Regions from separate parts of the Streptomyces sp. NBC_00005 genome, predicted to be linked through region 3. Evidence: riboswitches for the same ligand, from Rfam matches in the RefSeq annotation. Region 3 holds a riboswitch; each other region holds the start of a gene.

Evidence for each region. Region 3 has a riboswitch for cobalamin ahead of metE (5-methyltetrahydropteroyltriglutamate--homocysteine S-methyltransferase). Riboswitches for the same ligand answer to the same signal wherever they lie in the genome.
Region 1: another riboswitch for cobalamin. It lies ahead of OG303_RS18330 (ribonucleoside-diphosphate reductase subunit alpha); the one in region 3 lies ahead of metE (5-methyltetrahydropteroyltriglutamate--homocysteine S-methyltransferase).
Region 2: another riboswitch for cobalamin. It lies ahead of OG303_RS37995 (cobalamin biosynthesis protein); the one in region 3 lies ahead of metE (5-methyltetrahydropteroyltriglutamate--homocysteine S-methyltransferase).
Region 4: another riboswitch for cobalamin. It lies ahead of OG303_RS24570 (HoxN/HupN/NixA family nickel/cobalt transporter); the one in region 3 lies ahead of metE (5-methyltetrahydropteroyltriglutamate--homocysteine S-methyltransferase).

What each region holds. Positions count from the first base shown of each region.
Region 1 covers NZ_CP108316.1:4,012,881-4,016,352, reverse strand. Annotated here, with positions in the region: gene OG303_RS18330 (ribonucleoside-diphosphate reductase subunit alpha) at 1-1,889, opposite strand, end outside; cobalamin riboswitch at 2,013-2,183, opposite strand; gene mctP (monocarboxylate uptake permease MctP) at 2,519-3,472, opposite strand, start outside.
Region 2 covers NZ_CP108316.1:8,317,359-8,320,830, forward strand. Annotated here, with positions in the region: gene OG303_RS37990 (cobyric acid synthase) at 1-1,098, opposite strand, end outside; gene OG303_RS37995 (cobalamin biosynthesis protein) at 1,095-2,078, opposite strand; cobalamin riboswitch at 2,178-2,320, opposite strand; gene OG303_RS38000 (hypothetical protein) at 2,464-2,685, opposite strand; gene OG303_RS38005 (anion permease) at 2,721-3,472, opposite strand, start outside.
Region 3 covers NZ_CP108316.1:1,660,524-1,663,995, reverse strand. Annotated here, with positions in the region: gene metE (5-methyltetrahydropteroyltriglutamate--homocysteine S-methyltransferase) at 1-1,461, opposite strand, end outside; cobalamin riboswitch at 1,625-1,845, opposite strand; gene OG303_RS08060 (right-handed parallel beta-helix repeat-containing protein) at 2,096-3,436, opposite strand.
Region 4 covers NZ_CP108316.1:5,350,649-5,354,120, reverse strand. Annotated here, with positions in the region: gene OG303_RS24575 (nucleoside hydrolase) at 1-280, shown strand, start outside; gene OG303_RS24570 (HoxN/HupN/NixA family nickel/cobalt transporter) at 317-1,414, opposite strand; cobalamin riboswitch at 1,442-1,648, opposite strand; gene OG303_RS24565 (ArsR/SmtB family transcription factor) at 1,729-2,088, shown strand; gene OG303_RS24560 (LAETG motif-containing sortase-dependent surface protein) at 2,184-3,107, opposite strand; gene OG303_RS24555 (DUF4142 domain-containing protein) at 3,384-3,472, opposite strand, start outside.

The DNA.
Region 1 (3,472 bases), 2.4 Mb from region 3:
ACCTGCGGCTCGATGCACTCGTAGACGCCCGCGATGGACGCGATGGTGGCGGTGGGGGCGATCGCGAGGAGGAGGGAGTTGCGCATGCCGACCGCCGCGACCCGGTCCCGCAGGGCCGCCCAGCGCTCCGGCCAGGTCAGCTCCACGTCGTAGTGGTCGGGGTGGAGGACGCCCTGCGCCGTACGGGTCTTCTCCCAGGCCGGCAACGGTCCGTTGCGTTCGGCGAGTTCGGCGGAGGCCTCGTACGCGGCGAGCATGATGCGCTCGGCGATGCGAGTGGAGAGGGCCTTGGCCTCGGGGGAGTCGAAAGGCAGGCGGAGCTTGAAGAAGACGTCCTGCAGGCCCATCGCACCGAGGCCGACGGGGCGCCAGCGGGCGTTGGAGCGGCCTGCCTGCTCGGTCGGGTAGAAGTTGATGTCGACCACGCGGTCGAGGAAGGTGACGGCCGTGCGGACCGTCTCGTCCAGCCGCTCCCAGTCGATGTCACCGGTCGCCGTGTCGACAAAGGCACCCAGGTTCACCGAACCCAGGTTGCAGACCGCCGTCTCGCCGTCGTTCGTGACCTCCAGGATCTCGGTGCAGAGGTTGGAGGAGTGGACGACGTGGCCGGGCTCGGCGGTCTGGTTGGCGGTGCGGTTGGCGGCGTCCTTGAAGGTCATCCAGCCGTTGCCGGTCTGCGCGAGGGTGCGCATCATGCGGCCGTAGAGGTCGCGGGCCGGGATGGTCTTGCGGGCCAGTCCCTCGGCCTCCGCCCTGCGGTACGCCGCGTCGAACTCCTCGCCCCACAGGTCGACCAGCTCCGGCACGTCCGCCGGGGAGAACAGCGACCACGGCTGGTCCGCGTTGACCCGGCGCATGAACTCGTCCGGGATCCAGTGCGCGAGGTTCAGGTTGTGCGTACGGCGGGCGTCCTCACCGGTGTTGTCGCGCAGCTCCAGGAACTCCTCGATGTCGGAGTGCCAGGTCTCCAGGTAGACCGCGGCCGCGCCCTTGCGCCGGCCGCCCTGGTTCACGGCGGCGACCGAGGCGTCGAGGGTCTTCAGGAACGGGACGATGCCGTTGGAGTGCCCGTTGGTACCGCGGATCAGCGAACCGCGGCTGCGGATACGGGAGTACGACAGCCCGATGCCGCCGGCGTGCTTCGAGAGGCGGGCGACCTGGTGGTAGCGGTCGTAGAGGGAGTCCAGCTCGTCCAGCGGGGAGTCGAGGAGGTAGCAGGACGACATCTGGGGGTGCCGGGTGCCGGAGTTGAAGAGGGTGGGGGAGGAGGGGAGGTAGTCGAGGTGGCTCATGAGCCGGTAGAGCGCGGCGACTTCGTCGACGGAGCGGATCGTGTCGTCCTCCGCCAGACCGCTCGCCACCCGCAGCATGAAGTGCTGAGGCGTCTCGATCACGCGACGGGTGATGGGGTGCCGGAGCAGATAGCGGCTGTGCAGGGTGCGCAGGCCGAAGTAGCCGAAGCGGTCGTCCGCCTGGGGGTCGACGAGCGCGTCGAGGCGTTCGGCGTGGACGCGGACGAACTCCGCCGTGCGGTCGGCGATGAGCCCTTCCCGGTGCCCGACCGCGACCGACTCGGTGAAGGACGTGACGCCCTGCGAGGCGGCCTCCGCGGCGATGCTGATCGTCAGCAGACGCGCGGCCAGCCGCGAGTACACGGGGTCCTCCGAGATGAGGCCGGCGGCCGCCTCCGTGGCCAGTTCGCGCAACTCCGTCTCGTCCGCGCGGGCGGACCGGCCGCGCAGTGCCGCGGCGGCGACCCGGCCGGGGTCGGCGTCGCGGAGGTCGGCGGTCAGCTCGGTCAGGGTCCGCAGCAGCGCGGTTCCGGGACCGTCGGTCCCGGCCTCGGTCGCCTCGGTCGCTGAAGCCGGTTCGGCTGGCGCGATGGTCACGGTGGGGCTCTCCCTCGCTCGGCAGTGGGCCAGGCGGAGGGCAGGAGGCAGCACGCGAGCGCGCACGGCGTCGCGTCCACCGGCCCATTCCACGAGGCCCGGACGTCAGGGCACCCGGACCGGAGGGCCGGGCACGCTGTCGGCAGGTCCTCGGACTGACGCTCGTACACGGCTGCCCCAGGGGCAGACATGCACAAGTACACCGTTGCGGGACAGTTCCGGATTCGCACCGGATTCCCCTGCGACGACAGCGAGCATGAGCATACATCTTGTGCCGGGTGGGAACAGCACCCCCATATGTTGTGTCGTGGCGACTTCGGAGAGTGTCAGAACGTCAACTCATAGGTGAGCAGCGTGAGGTCGTCGTGGTCCGCGAGCGGCTGCCGGTCCCGCTGGGGGCACGGACGAAGCCCAGGTGCTCGTAGATGCGGTGGGTGCCTTCCCGTGCGGGGTCACGTCGTGCAGTTCATCGCCGGGATCACCGTGTTCACGCGGGTGTGTGCACGAAGAGCGGGCCGCCGGTGGTCTTGCTTTCCGGCGGCCCGCTGCGGGTTGTGTGTGGGTGGTGGCTGGTCGCGCCCACGCGGCGGAGCCGCATGTCGACGCAGCCCCCACCCACCTTTGGGGTGCTAGTGCGACGCCCCTGCCGTAGCCGGCGGCAGTTCCGCCTGGACTCCCGGGTCGCCCGCGTCCGCCGTGTAGTCCTCCGGGTTTGTCTCGTCGACGCCCTCCGGGGCCTTCAGTGCCTTCAGGGCGAAGGTCAGGACCACCGTCACCACCACGTTCAGTACGAAAGCGGTGAGGCCGATGTAGCCGATCTCACCGATGCCCGGGATCTCCTTCGACGAGCCGCCGAAGTGCTTCTGCGTCGGCGAGGCGACGCCGTACGCGGCGAGGGTGCCGTAGACCATGCCGACCGCCCAGCCCGCGAGCAGCGCCCAGCGGTGGAACCAGCGGGTGAACAGGCCGCCGACCAGGGCCGGGAAGGTCTGCAGGATCCAGATGCCGCCCAGCAGTTGGAAGTTGATCGCGACCGTCTTGTCCATGGTGAGGACGAAGGCGAGCGCGCCCACCTTCACCAGCAGCGAGACCAGCTTGGAGACCTTGGTCTCCTGCGCCGGCGTCGCGTCCGGCTTGATGAAGTCCTTGTAGATGTTGCGGGTGAAGAGGTTCGCGGCCGCGATGGACATGATGGCCGCGGGCACGAGCGCGCCGATGCCGATCGCCGCGAAGGCCACGCCCGCGAACCAGTCCGGGAACATGTCCTCGAAGAGCTGCGGGATCGCCAACTGCCCGTTGGTGACCTTGACTCCGGCCGCGATCGCCATGAAGCCCAGCAGGGCGAGCAGGCCCAGCATCAGCGAGTACAGCGGCAGGATCGTGGTGTTGCGGCGGATCACGTCACGGCTGCGGGACGACAGCGTCGCCGTGATCGAGTGCGGGTACATGAAGAGCGCGAGCGCGGAGCCCAACGCCAGCGTGGCGTACGTCCATTGGCCCGGCTCGCCGGGGGCCAGCGCGCCGCGTGGCGCGCCCGTCGCCGGGTTGGTCTGTGCGAACGCCGCGCCCGCTTTGGCGAAGAT
Region 2 (3,472 bases), 6.7 Mb from region 3:
GAGCCCTTCGACGTGTCCGCGCCGGCTCTCGACCTCGTCCTCGATGTGCTCGCCGAGGATCTGGAAGCCGCCGCAGATGCCGAGGACGGGCCTTTGCTCGAAGGCCCTTCGGACCAGGGCGTCCGCAAGTCCCCGCTCCCGCAGCCACTCCAGGGCCCGCACGGTCCCGCGGGTCCCGGGAACGACGACGAGGTCGGCGTCGGAGAGCTCCTCCGGCCGGTCCACGAACCGCACCACGACACCCGGTTCGGCGGCCAGCGCGTCCACGTCCGTGAAGTTGGACATGAGGGGAATCGCGCAGACGGCGACGCGCAGGACGTCCTCGCCGACGGGCGGGGCGGTGTTCGACTCGCGCACCGTCCCCCGCAGCGAGACCCTCAGTCCGTCCTCCTCGTCGATGCCGAGGCCGTGCTGGAAGGGCAGGACGCCGTACGTCCGCCGCCCGGTGAGCCCGTGCAGCATGTCGAGCCCGGGCTCCAGGAGGCCGACGTCCCCGCGGAACTTGTTGACGAGGAACCCGGCGACGAGCTCCTGGTCCTCGGGCGAGAGGAGCGCGACCGTCCCGAAGAAGGAGGCGAAGACACCGCCGCGGTCGATGTCGCCGACGACGAGCACGGGAAGCCGCGCGTTCCGGGCGACCCCCATGTTCACGATGTCCGTCCGCCGCAGGTTGATCTCGGCGGGAGAGCCCGCCCCCTCACAGATCACCGCGTCATACGTGCCCCGCAACTCGGCGAGGCAGTCGAGAACGGTCCCGAGAAGCTGCTGCTGGCGCCCCCCGTGATACCCGCGCGCACTCAGCTCCCCAACGGGCTTGCCCATGAGCACGACCTGACTGCTCTGGTCGCCACCGGGCTTGAGCAGCACGGGATTCATGAGCGCGGTCGGCTCGACCCGGCACGCCTGCGCCTGCATGGCCTGAGCCCGCCCGATCTCGGCGCCCTCGCGCGTCACGAACGAGTTGAGGGACATGTTCTGCGCCTTGAACGGTGCGACCTTGACGCCCTGCCGTACGAGCCAACGGCAGATCCCGGCGGTGACGACACTCTTACCGGCGTCCGAGGTGGTGCCGGCGACGAGGAGCCCCCCGCCGCTCATGACGCACGTCCCGACAGCTGCAATTTCTGGGGGCGAGGGCGCCTTGCGACCCGTCCCCGCAGCACCGCACCCGCCGCACTGACCCCCAACGCCAGCCACCCGACGCGCTGCGACAACCGCACAGCCCGCTCGATGTCCCCCACGTCCACGGACCGTCCCTCCCCGTTCAGCACAGGACGATGCTCGACCCGCCCCCCGTACGCCAACGTCCCGCCCAGCCGCACCCCGAGCGCCCCGGCGAACGACGCCTCCACGGGCCCGGCATTGGGACTCGGATGCTTCGCCGCATCGGCACGCCAGGCTCTTACGGCCCCCCGGCGGTCACCCCCGGCAACGGCGGCCAGGACGGCGGTCACTCGCGCCCCCGGCCACCCCGCCACGTCGTCCAGCCGCGCGGAAGCCCAGCCGTAGCGCCGGTACTTGGGCGACTTGTGTCCGACCATGGCGTCGAGGGTGTTGACGGCCCGGAAGCCGAGCAGCCCCGGCACCCCGCCGACGGCCCCCCACACCAGCGCCCCCACCACCGCGTCGGAGGTGTTCTCGGCGACGGACTCGACGACGGCCCGGGCGATCCCGTCGGCGTCGAGCGCCTGCGGATCCCGTCCGCACAAGTGCGGCAGCCTGGCCCGGGCGGCCTCGACGTCGCCCGCTTCGAGGGCGCGCCCGATGCCCCGGGCCTCGCGCGCGAGCGAAGTCCCGCCGACGACGGCCCAGGTGGCGGCGGCGGTCACCGCGACGGAGGCGGCACGGGAGGGACGTACGGCCGAAGTGGCGACGGCTCCGAGCGCGACGGCTCCACCGGCGCACACGAGGGTGTGCAGCGTTCCCCACCCGCGGTGGTCCCGCCACAGCACCCGTTCCACGGCACCGGCGGCCCGCCCGAACGCGGCGACCGGATGCCCCCGGCGCGGATCGCCGAGGAGGAGGTCGCCGAGGAGGCCGGCGGCGGCGCCGTACGCGAAGACGCGATCGGCACGCATCGGCTCAGCCGGCCGAAGGGTCGGGCAAAGGTCGGGCGGTGACGCTCAACAGGCAGCCGCGCATGGCGATTTGTCCTCACTCAGGGTGTCCACGCCCTGGTTCGACGAGACCGGCGGTGAGAGTTCCTGGCTCCCGGGACTTCCTACCCCGGTGACAGTGGCGGGACCGCGCCGGACTTGCACCGGCTTCCTCTCTTGCCGCCGTACATGGCCCCGGCAGTCCACCACGGGGTTGGAAGGGCCGTCAACTTGCCGTTGACCTGCGACGGGAGAGTGTGCTGAGACCCACACAAGGGTGGTCGACGGGGTCACAAGTACGGGCACAAGAACGTGGGGTGCGGGACGGAGATCCGTCCCGCACCCCACGGGTGTTCAGGGTGATGCCTCAGACGACGATCAGCGAGATCCCGTACGCCACCGCCGCCGCGCACGCCGCGAAGCACACGTACGCGCCGGTGACCGCGGCCGTGGCCGAGCCGCCCTGAGCGGTCGCCCGCTCGCGGCGCGACAGGCCCATGATGCCGAGGGTGAACAGGGTCACGAGTCCCACGGTGACCGCGAGGCTGACGCCGAAGACGGAGCCCAGGGTTGCCCAGTCGATCTTCATGCTGCTTCTCTTCCTTTGTACCGGGTGGGCGGGGCTCAGACGGCCGCGGCCGGCGGGGTGGCCGGGTCGGGGGTGGCGGTCGTGGCCGGGGCGGGGATGGTGGCCGTCAGGTCCTCGGTCACCGTGCCCGCCGGGGGCGGGGTCACGGCGGCGATGGCCGTGGTCACCACGCCGGCCGGCTCCTCGGCCTCGTTGACGTTCGACGCGTCGACGACCTCGCGCCGGGAGATCTTCCAGATGGCCGCGCTGGAGGTGATCAGGAAGACGGCGACGACGGCCGTGCCCCAGTCGCCGAGATCCGTGACCGACTCGGCGAGCGCGCCCACCAGGGCCGCGGCCGGCAGCGTCAGGCACCAGGCCACGAGCATGCGGGTCGCCGTCGACCAGCGGACCACGCCGCCCTTGCGGCCCAGGCCCGCGCCCATCACCGAGCCGGAGACCGAGTGGGTGGTGGAGAGGGAGAAGCCGAGGTGCGAGGAGGCCAGGATGACCGTGGCCGCGCTGGTCTGGGCGGCGAAGCCCTGCTGCGGCTGGAGCTCGGTCAGGCCCTTGCCCATGGTGCGGATGATGCGCCAGCCGCCGAGGTAGGTGCCGAGCGCGATGGCGAGGCCCGCGGAGAGGATGACCCAGGTGGGCGGGTCCGAGTCGGGGGCGACGACACCGCCGGCGACCAGGGCGAGGGTGATGACGCCCATCGTCTTCTGCGCGTCGTTGGTGCCGTGGGCCAGCGAGACCAGGCCCGCGGAGGCGATCTGTCCGGCGCGGTAGCCCTTCTCGGCGGCCTTGC
Region 3 (3,472 bases):
CTGGAAGGAGATCACCTCCTGGATCTCGGCCTTGATGCGCTCCTCGTACCCGACGGTGTCGATGCGCCCGGCCCTCAAGTCGGCGCGGGCAGTGCGCAGTTCACCCGTCTGCGGGAACGAACCGATCGTGGTCGTCGGCAGCAGGGGCAGGCCGAGGCGGGCGCGCTGGGCCGCGGCGCGTGCCGCGTACGGCCGGGAGCGGCGGGCGTCGGCCTCGGTGACGGCGGCGGCACGGGCGCGTACGGCGGGGTCGCGGGTGATGGGGGAGTTCACTCGGGAGGCCAGATCGGCCCGGTTGGCGGAGAGTTCGGCTGCGATGGTGTCGGTGCCCTGGGCGAGGCCCTTGGCGAGGGTGACGATCTCGGCCGTCTTCTGGCGGGCGAACGCGAGCCAGCGCAGGATCTGCGGCTCGATGTCCCGCTCCAGGGTGGAGTCGAGCGGCACGTGCAGCAACGAGCAGGAGCCCGACACGTCGACGCGGCCGGCCAGCCCGAGCAGGGTGGCGAGGGTGGCGAGTGACTTCTCCAGGTCGTTGACCCAGATGTTGCGGCCGTTGACGACGCCCGCGACCAGGCGCTTGCCGGGCAGTCCGCCGACGGCGGCGAGGTCGTCGAGGTTGGCGGCGGCGGCCTCGGTGAAGTCCAGGGCGAGCCCGTCGACCGGCGCCTTGGCCAGCACCGGCAGGGCCTCGCCGAGCCGGCCGAAGTACGAGGCGACCAGGAGCTTCGGCCGGTCGGTGAGGGTGCCGAGGTCGCGGTAGGCGCGGGCGGCGGCGTTCAGTTCGGCCGGGGTGCGGTCCTGGACGAGGGCGGGCTCGTCGAACTGCACCCATTCGGCGCCCGCAGCCCGCAGGTCCGCCAGGACCTCGGCGTACACCGGAAGCAGACGGTCGAGCAGGGTCAGCGGGTCGAAGTCAGCGGCGACGCCGGGAGCGGGCTTGGCGAGCAGGAGGTAGGTGACCGGGCCGACGAGCACAGGACGCGCCGTCAGTCCCAGGGCGAGGGCTTCCTTGAACTCCGCGACCTGCTTGGTGGAGTCGACCGTGAAGGCCGTGCTCGGGCCCAACTCCGGGACCAGGTAGTGGTAGTTGGTGTCGAACCACTTGGTCATCTCGAGCGGTGCGAGGTCCTGGGTGCCGCGCGCCATGGCGAAGTAGCCGTCCAGCGCGTCGGCTTCGACGGCGCTGCGGTGGCGGTCGGGGATCGCGCCGACCATGACGGTGGTGTCCAGGACGTGGTCGTAGTACGAGAAGTCGCCGGTGGGGACCTCGTCGATACCGGTGCCGGCCAGCCGCTGCCAGTTGGCGCGGCGCAGGTCGGCGGCGGTGGTGCGGAGGGCGTCGGCGGTGACGCGGCCCTTCCAGTAGCCCTCGATCGCCTTCTTGAGTTCCCGGTCGGGTCCCTGGCGGGGGTAGCCGTACACGGTGGCTTGTGCTGCCGCGGCTGCGGGCCTGGTGGTCACGGAGATCTCCTTCGCGAGATGAATCCCTGAGATCCCGGGACGGGACGAGAGCGCGAAGGGGTGACGAACCGGATGGAAACGACCTTGCGCGGCAAGCGCGGTCGTCCGCCTGGTATGTACGCCGACCCGCCCACGAGGTCACCGGGATGTCCGCGCACGAGTGGTTCGTGCGCGGGCAGTTGGCAGGTCTTCGGACTCGCGGGCACGTCCTCACCGAGGAGGACACCTACTGGCCGTCGCTTCCCGGACCCTGCGTGGGCCCAGTGCGTATGACGGCGGTCGTTCCCGCTCACCGCTGCGGGGCAGTCCCGGATTCCCACCGGGTTCCCTCTTACGACGCATCCCGCCTGGCGGACGGGGCGAACCAGCTGCACCCGCCACCCTACGGGGTACTGCGTCGGAGGGCAGCGGTACGTCCGTCATCCGGATGGCGATCGGGGCACCCGAGGGCGGGCATGCCACGGGGCGGGAAGCGTTGCCGGTGGCTGTCTGGTCCTGAGCTGTCGGGGCCCGGCCGAATGCGCCGACTGCACACGGTTCCAGGCTCCCGTGGCCTCCATGCCGTCCCGCACGCGCAGCGGGAAGCGTGATGTCCCCGCTGGACTCCGGACTCCGGCGGGGACATCGGGCGGTGCTACTTGGCGACGAGTTTGCCGCCGCCCGCCAGGGTGTACGTCTTGCCGCCGAGGGACTTGTTGGCGGCGAGGGACTTGTCGTAGTAGACGGTGTGGCCGTTGCCGGTGATGTTGGTGATCTTGGTGCCGGAGATCTCCGCGCCGGTCAGGCCTGTCAGGGTCGAGTCGGCGGTGACCGTCCAGGTGCTGCTGGAGTCGAGCGTCAGAGCCGCCTTGTTGATCGCGCCCTTGAGAGTGCTGCCCTGCTTCAGCAGCACCGTGGCCGAACTGGTGCTGTCCGTCAGGACGTTGCCGGTGAACTTCTCGCCGTACGCCGTGAGTGTCGCCTTGCTCTTGGTGGTCACGTCGAGGAGCTTGCCGTTGCTCTCCTTGACCTTCGTGCCGCCCTTGAGGGTGATGGTGGCGTTCGTGTTCGTCACGTAGAACAGGTCGCCGCCCTGCGCAGTGAGGGAGCCGCCGTCCATGGTGAGCGAGGCGGTGCCGACGAGGGCGTCGCCGGAGCCGCTCTGGTGCAGCATGACGCCGTTCTTGCCGCCGGTGACGGTGCTGTCCTTGAAGAGCACCGAGTTGGCGCCCTCCACGACCGCGCCCTCCGCGCCGGTGGCGGTGACCGTCGCCCCGGTCACCGTGATCTTGCCGGTGGAGTAGACACCGGGAGCGTCCTTGCCGCTGGTGGTGAACGTCCCGCCGGTGACGCCGACCGTGCCGCCGCCGCGGTCCGTGGCGATGGCCGCCGAGTTGGCGCCGGTGGTGTCGGCCGTGACGTTCTTCAGCGTCAGCGAGCCGCCGCCGGAGGCCATCACGCCGTGCGCGTACCGGCCGGTGGCCTTGATCTTCGTGCCCGTGAGCGCCACCGAGGAGCCGGAGCCGTAGGCGAAGACGCCGTTGGCGCCCTTGCCGGTGGTGCTGACGGTGCCGCCGTCGAGGGTGATGTCGCCGCCGTTCTCGGCGAGCACGCCCGCGTTCAGACCGTAGAAGCTGCTCTCGTCCGACGACGACGTGGTGCCGGAGGTGGTCACCTTCGCGTCGGTCAGCGTCAGCTTGCCCTTCTTGGTGACCAGCACCGCGGACCTGTCCTTGGTGGACGAGGTGTACGACGTCCCGGACTTCGAGACGGTGCCGGTCTTGAGCGTGTACGTGCCGGTGGCCTTGTACTGCTGCGTGGAGGCACCCGGTCCGCCGCCCGACCCGCCCGGTGCACCGGACGGTGGTGCGCCGCCGGGGCCGCCGGCCTGGGCACTGGCGGAGGCCGAGGCGGTCGCGCCGGTGGTGGAGGAGCCGCAGCCGACGAGCACGAGGGAGGCAACGAGGGCGGTGGCGGCGAGAACGGATCTCGACATACGGCTTGTGGTCAGGCGGTGGTTCATCGATCACTC
Region 4 (3,472 bases), 3.7 Mb from region 3:
GGCCGCCTCCGGCGACCCCACCCCCACCGGCGGCCTCGGCGACGCGGGCGCGGTCTGCGCGGTCGTCGACCCGGAGGGCCTGAGCACCGAACTCCTGCCGGTCGAGGTCTCGTTGGCCCCGGGCCCCACCCGTGGCCAGACCGTCGTCGACCGCCGGCGCCGCCCCGGCGAGTCCGAGATCCACGACGGCGCGCGTGAACAGGCCCTGGTGGACGTGGGGTTGGCCGTGGACGTGGAGCGTTATGTGAAGCTGTGGCTGACGGCCGTGGAAGGGCCCTAGGGGTTCAGGCGCGTACGCGTCGACGCGTGTCGGCGGCTACTCGGCGGTGGGCTGCACCTGTGCCGCCCACCGCTGTTCCACCCTCGCCACTTTCCAGTACGCCACCGCCGCCACCCACACGACCACGAACAGGCCGACGATGATGTAGCCGACGTTGTCCAGGTCGAGGGCCGCGATCCAGCCGGTGAGCGCGTCGCGCAGGTCGAGCTTGTCGTGCAGGACGCCGACGAGCTCGATCGTGCCGATGAAGAACGCGACGGCGATGGACAGGCCGGTGATGGTGAGGTTGTAGAACACCTTGCGGACCGGGTTCGAAAAGGCCCACTGGTAGGCGAAGTTCATGAACGTGCCGTCGAGCGTGTCGAACAGGCTCATGCCGGCGGCGAAGAGCAGCGGCAGGCAGAGGATCGCGTACCAGGGCAGACCGGCCGCCGCGCCCGAACCGGCCATCACCATCAGCGTGACCTCGGTGGCGGTGTCGAAGCCGAGCCCGAAGAGGAAGCCGAGCGGGAACATCTGCCCCGGCCGGGTGATCGACTTGGTGAGGCGGCCGAGGATGCGGTTCATGAACCCCCGGGAATCCAGGTGCTGTTCGAGTTCCTTCTCGTCGTACGTGCCTGCCCGCATCGCCCGGAACACCTTCAGGATGCCGAGCAGGGCCACGAGGTTGAGGGCGGCGATGAGGTACAGGAACGTGCCCGAGATCGTCGTCCCCAGGAAGCCGAGGACCTGGTGGGTGCGGGAGCTCTCACTCGTGATGCGGCCGGCCAGCTGTGTGCCGCCCGCGATCAGCGCGGCGAGCACGACCACCACGCTGGAGTGCCCCAGCGCGAACCAGAACCCCACCGACACCGGCCGCTTGCCGTCGGCCATCAGCTTGCGGGTGGTGTTGTCGATGGCGGCGATGTGGTCGGCGTCGAACGCGTGCCGCATGCCCAGGGTGTAGGCGGTGATGCCGAGGCCGATGCCGAACGCCTTGGAGCCGACCTCGTAGTGCCCGGGCACGACGAGCAGGAACAGAATGCCGAAGGCGACGACGTGCAGGGCGGCGATCACCGCCATCAGGCCCACCGTCTTCACGGTGTCCTCGCGCCGCCAGCGGAAGGAGGCAGCCTGCGTCTCGGGCAGGGTCATTCGGTCACGCTCCAGCACCTCGTGGATCACTTCGTGAGATGCCGTGGCCGGTCTCCTGGCTGACAGGTCGTACGTCCTTGCAGGCCGTACGGCCGCCACCCGCCTTCCCGGCCGCCTCACGACGCCCAGTGGCTGTCCCTCGCGGGACGTGGGTGACGAACTCCCTGATCACAGTGGCGAGGGCCGCGTCGGCTTGGCACCGACTTCCCGAACACCACGGCCCGCCCACCGTAGGGGCGTTCGCGTTTCCTTGCATAGCTGCGCACCTGCGCAGGTATGGAAGATCACATACGGGCGCCTGCGAGGATGGCCGTATGCATCTCGTCCCGGCCGACCGCGCAGACCGCCGCACCATCGACGGCCACCGGGTGTGCGAGGCCATCGCCGCCATCGGCGACGCCGAGCACGTCCGCACCTGGGCCGACCGCTTCTCCCTGCTCGCCGACCCCAAACGGCTCGCCCTGCTGCTCGCCCTGCACCGCACCGGCCCGCTGGCCGTGTCCGACCTGGCGATCGCGACCGGCATGAACGACCCTGCCGTGTCACAGGCGTTGAGGCTGCTGAGGGCGGCCGGTGTCGTGGCGGGCGAGAAGGAGGGGCGCGTGGTGCGCTATCGGGTCGTCGACGAGGACGTACGACTGCTGCTGAAGAACTGCACTGCCGACGAGGGCTGAGCGGGGACAGGGACCGGGCAGGACGAACGCCCCGGAGCGGGGGTCTCCGGGGCGTTCGTATCGGGGGTGGCTTCAGGGGCGTTGCCGGGGACGGCTCAGGAGCGGGCCGTGCGGCGGCGCTTCGTCACGACGACGATCGCCGCACCGGCGGCCAGCAGTGCCGCGGCGCCACCGGCGATGAGGCCGGAGTCGCTGCCGCCGCCGGTCTCCGCGAGGTCACCGCCGCCGCCGTTCGGCGTGGGCGCGGGCGTCGAGGTCGACTGCGAGGCGGACGGGGTCGGGGTCCCGGTCGACGGGGTGTCCGTCGCGGGCGGAGTCGACTCCTCTGCCGGGGTCGACGGCTGCCCGGACTCCGGGGCGGACGGGGTCGGCGTGGCCGGCGGCTGGGACTCCTCGGCCGTCGTGCAGTCCTTCGTGCCGCCGTTCCAGGACGCGATCAACTTGTCCTTGATGACCGGGTGGTCGGGGCCCTTGGGCAGGTCCCCGTGCTCGAAGCCGTCCTTGGCGTCCAGCTTGCCGTCGAACTTGACGGCCCCGCGGTAGAGGTCGATCTGCGCGAAGCAGCCGGCATCCGGCACCGCGATGTCGAGGGAGTCGGTCCGGCCCTGCTCGACCGTCACCGAGTCGAAGTCGACGAAGACCTGCTCGCCGGAGGTGGCGAAGGACGGGCCGTGCGCGAGGTAGGAGGCCAGCGAGGCCGTGCAGGTCGTCGCGTCACCCGCCGTACGGACCTTGACGTGGATCTTGCCGTCGTCGGTCGGCTTGAGGGTCTGGTCGTCGACCTTGACCGAGTCGTAGAAGTGCGTGCCGTCCAGCGAGAACTGGCAGCGGTCCGACTCCGTCTTGGTGCCGGCCCCCGTGCCCGGCTTGTAGCCGCCGCCGGACTTCCAGCCGTCACCGCCGGGCGTGCCGGTGGCCCAGGCGCCGGAGGCGGCGGCGACGGTGGCGGCGCAGAGGGCGAGCGACGCGACGCCCGTCCCCAGGAGGCGTCGCGCGGTGACACGTCTCGCTATGGACATGCGAATCCCCATCTTGGCGTGTGCAGGCCCCGGCGTCGGCGGCGCAGGGCAGCACGCCGCGCCCGGCCGCACCGGGGGTGAATGGTCTGAGGAACACCGGGCCCATTGGTCACATGCGCCACAGTGCGATCACATCGTGGATCTCCCGGCGGAACGCTGTCAACCTGCGGTAACCCATGGGTAGTTCAATCCGCCATCACAATTTCGCCACATGGGCATCACGAGATGCGCGCACTGATCGGGCCGACGTTCCTCAGCCCACCGCCAGGTCGGCAGTCAGCCCACCGTCGGGGTCGGGCTCGGGCTGGCGTTTCCGCTGGGCGCCTCGCCCGGCAGGACCGGCGGCTGGGTGGTGCTGTCCACCG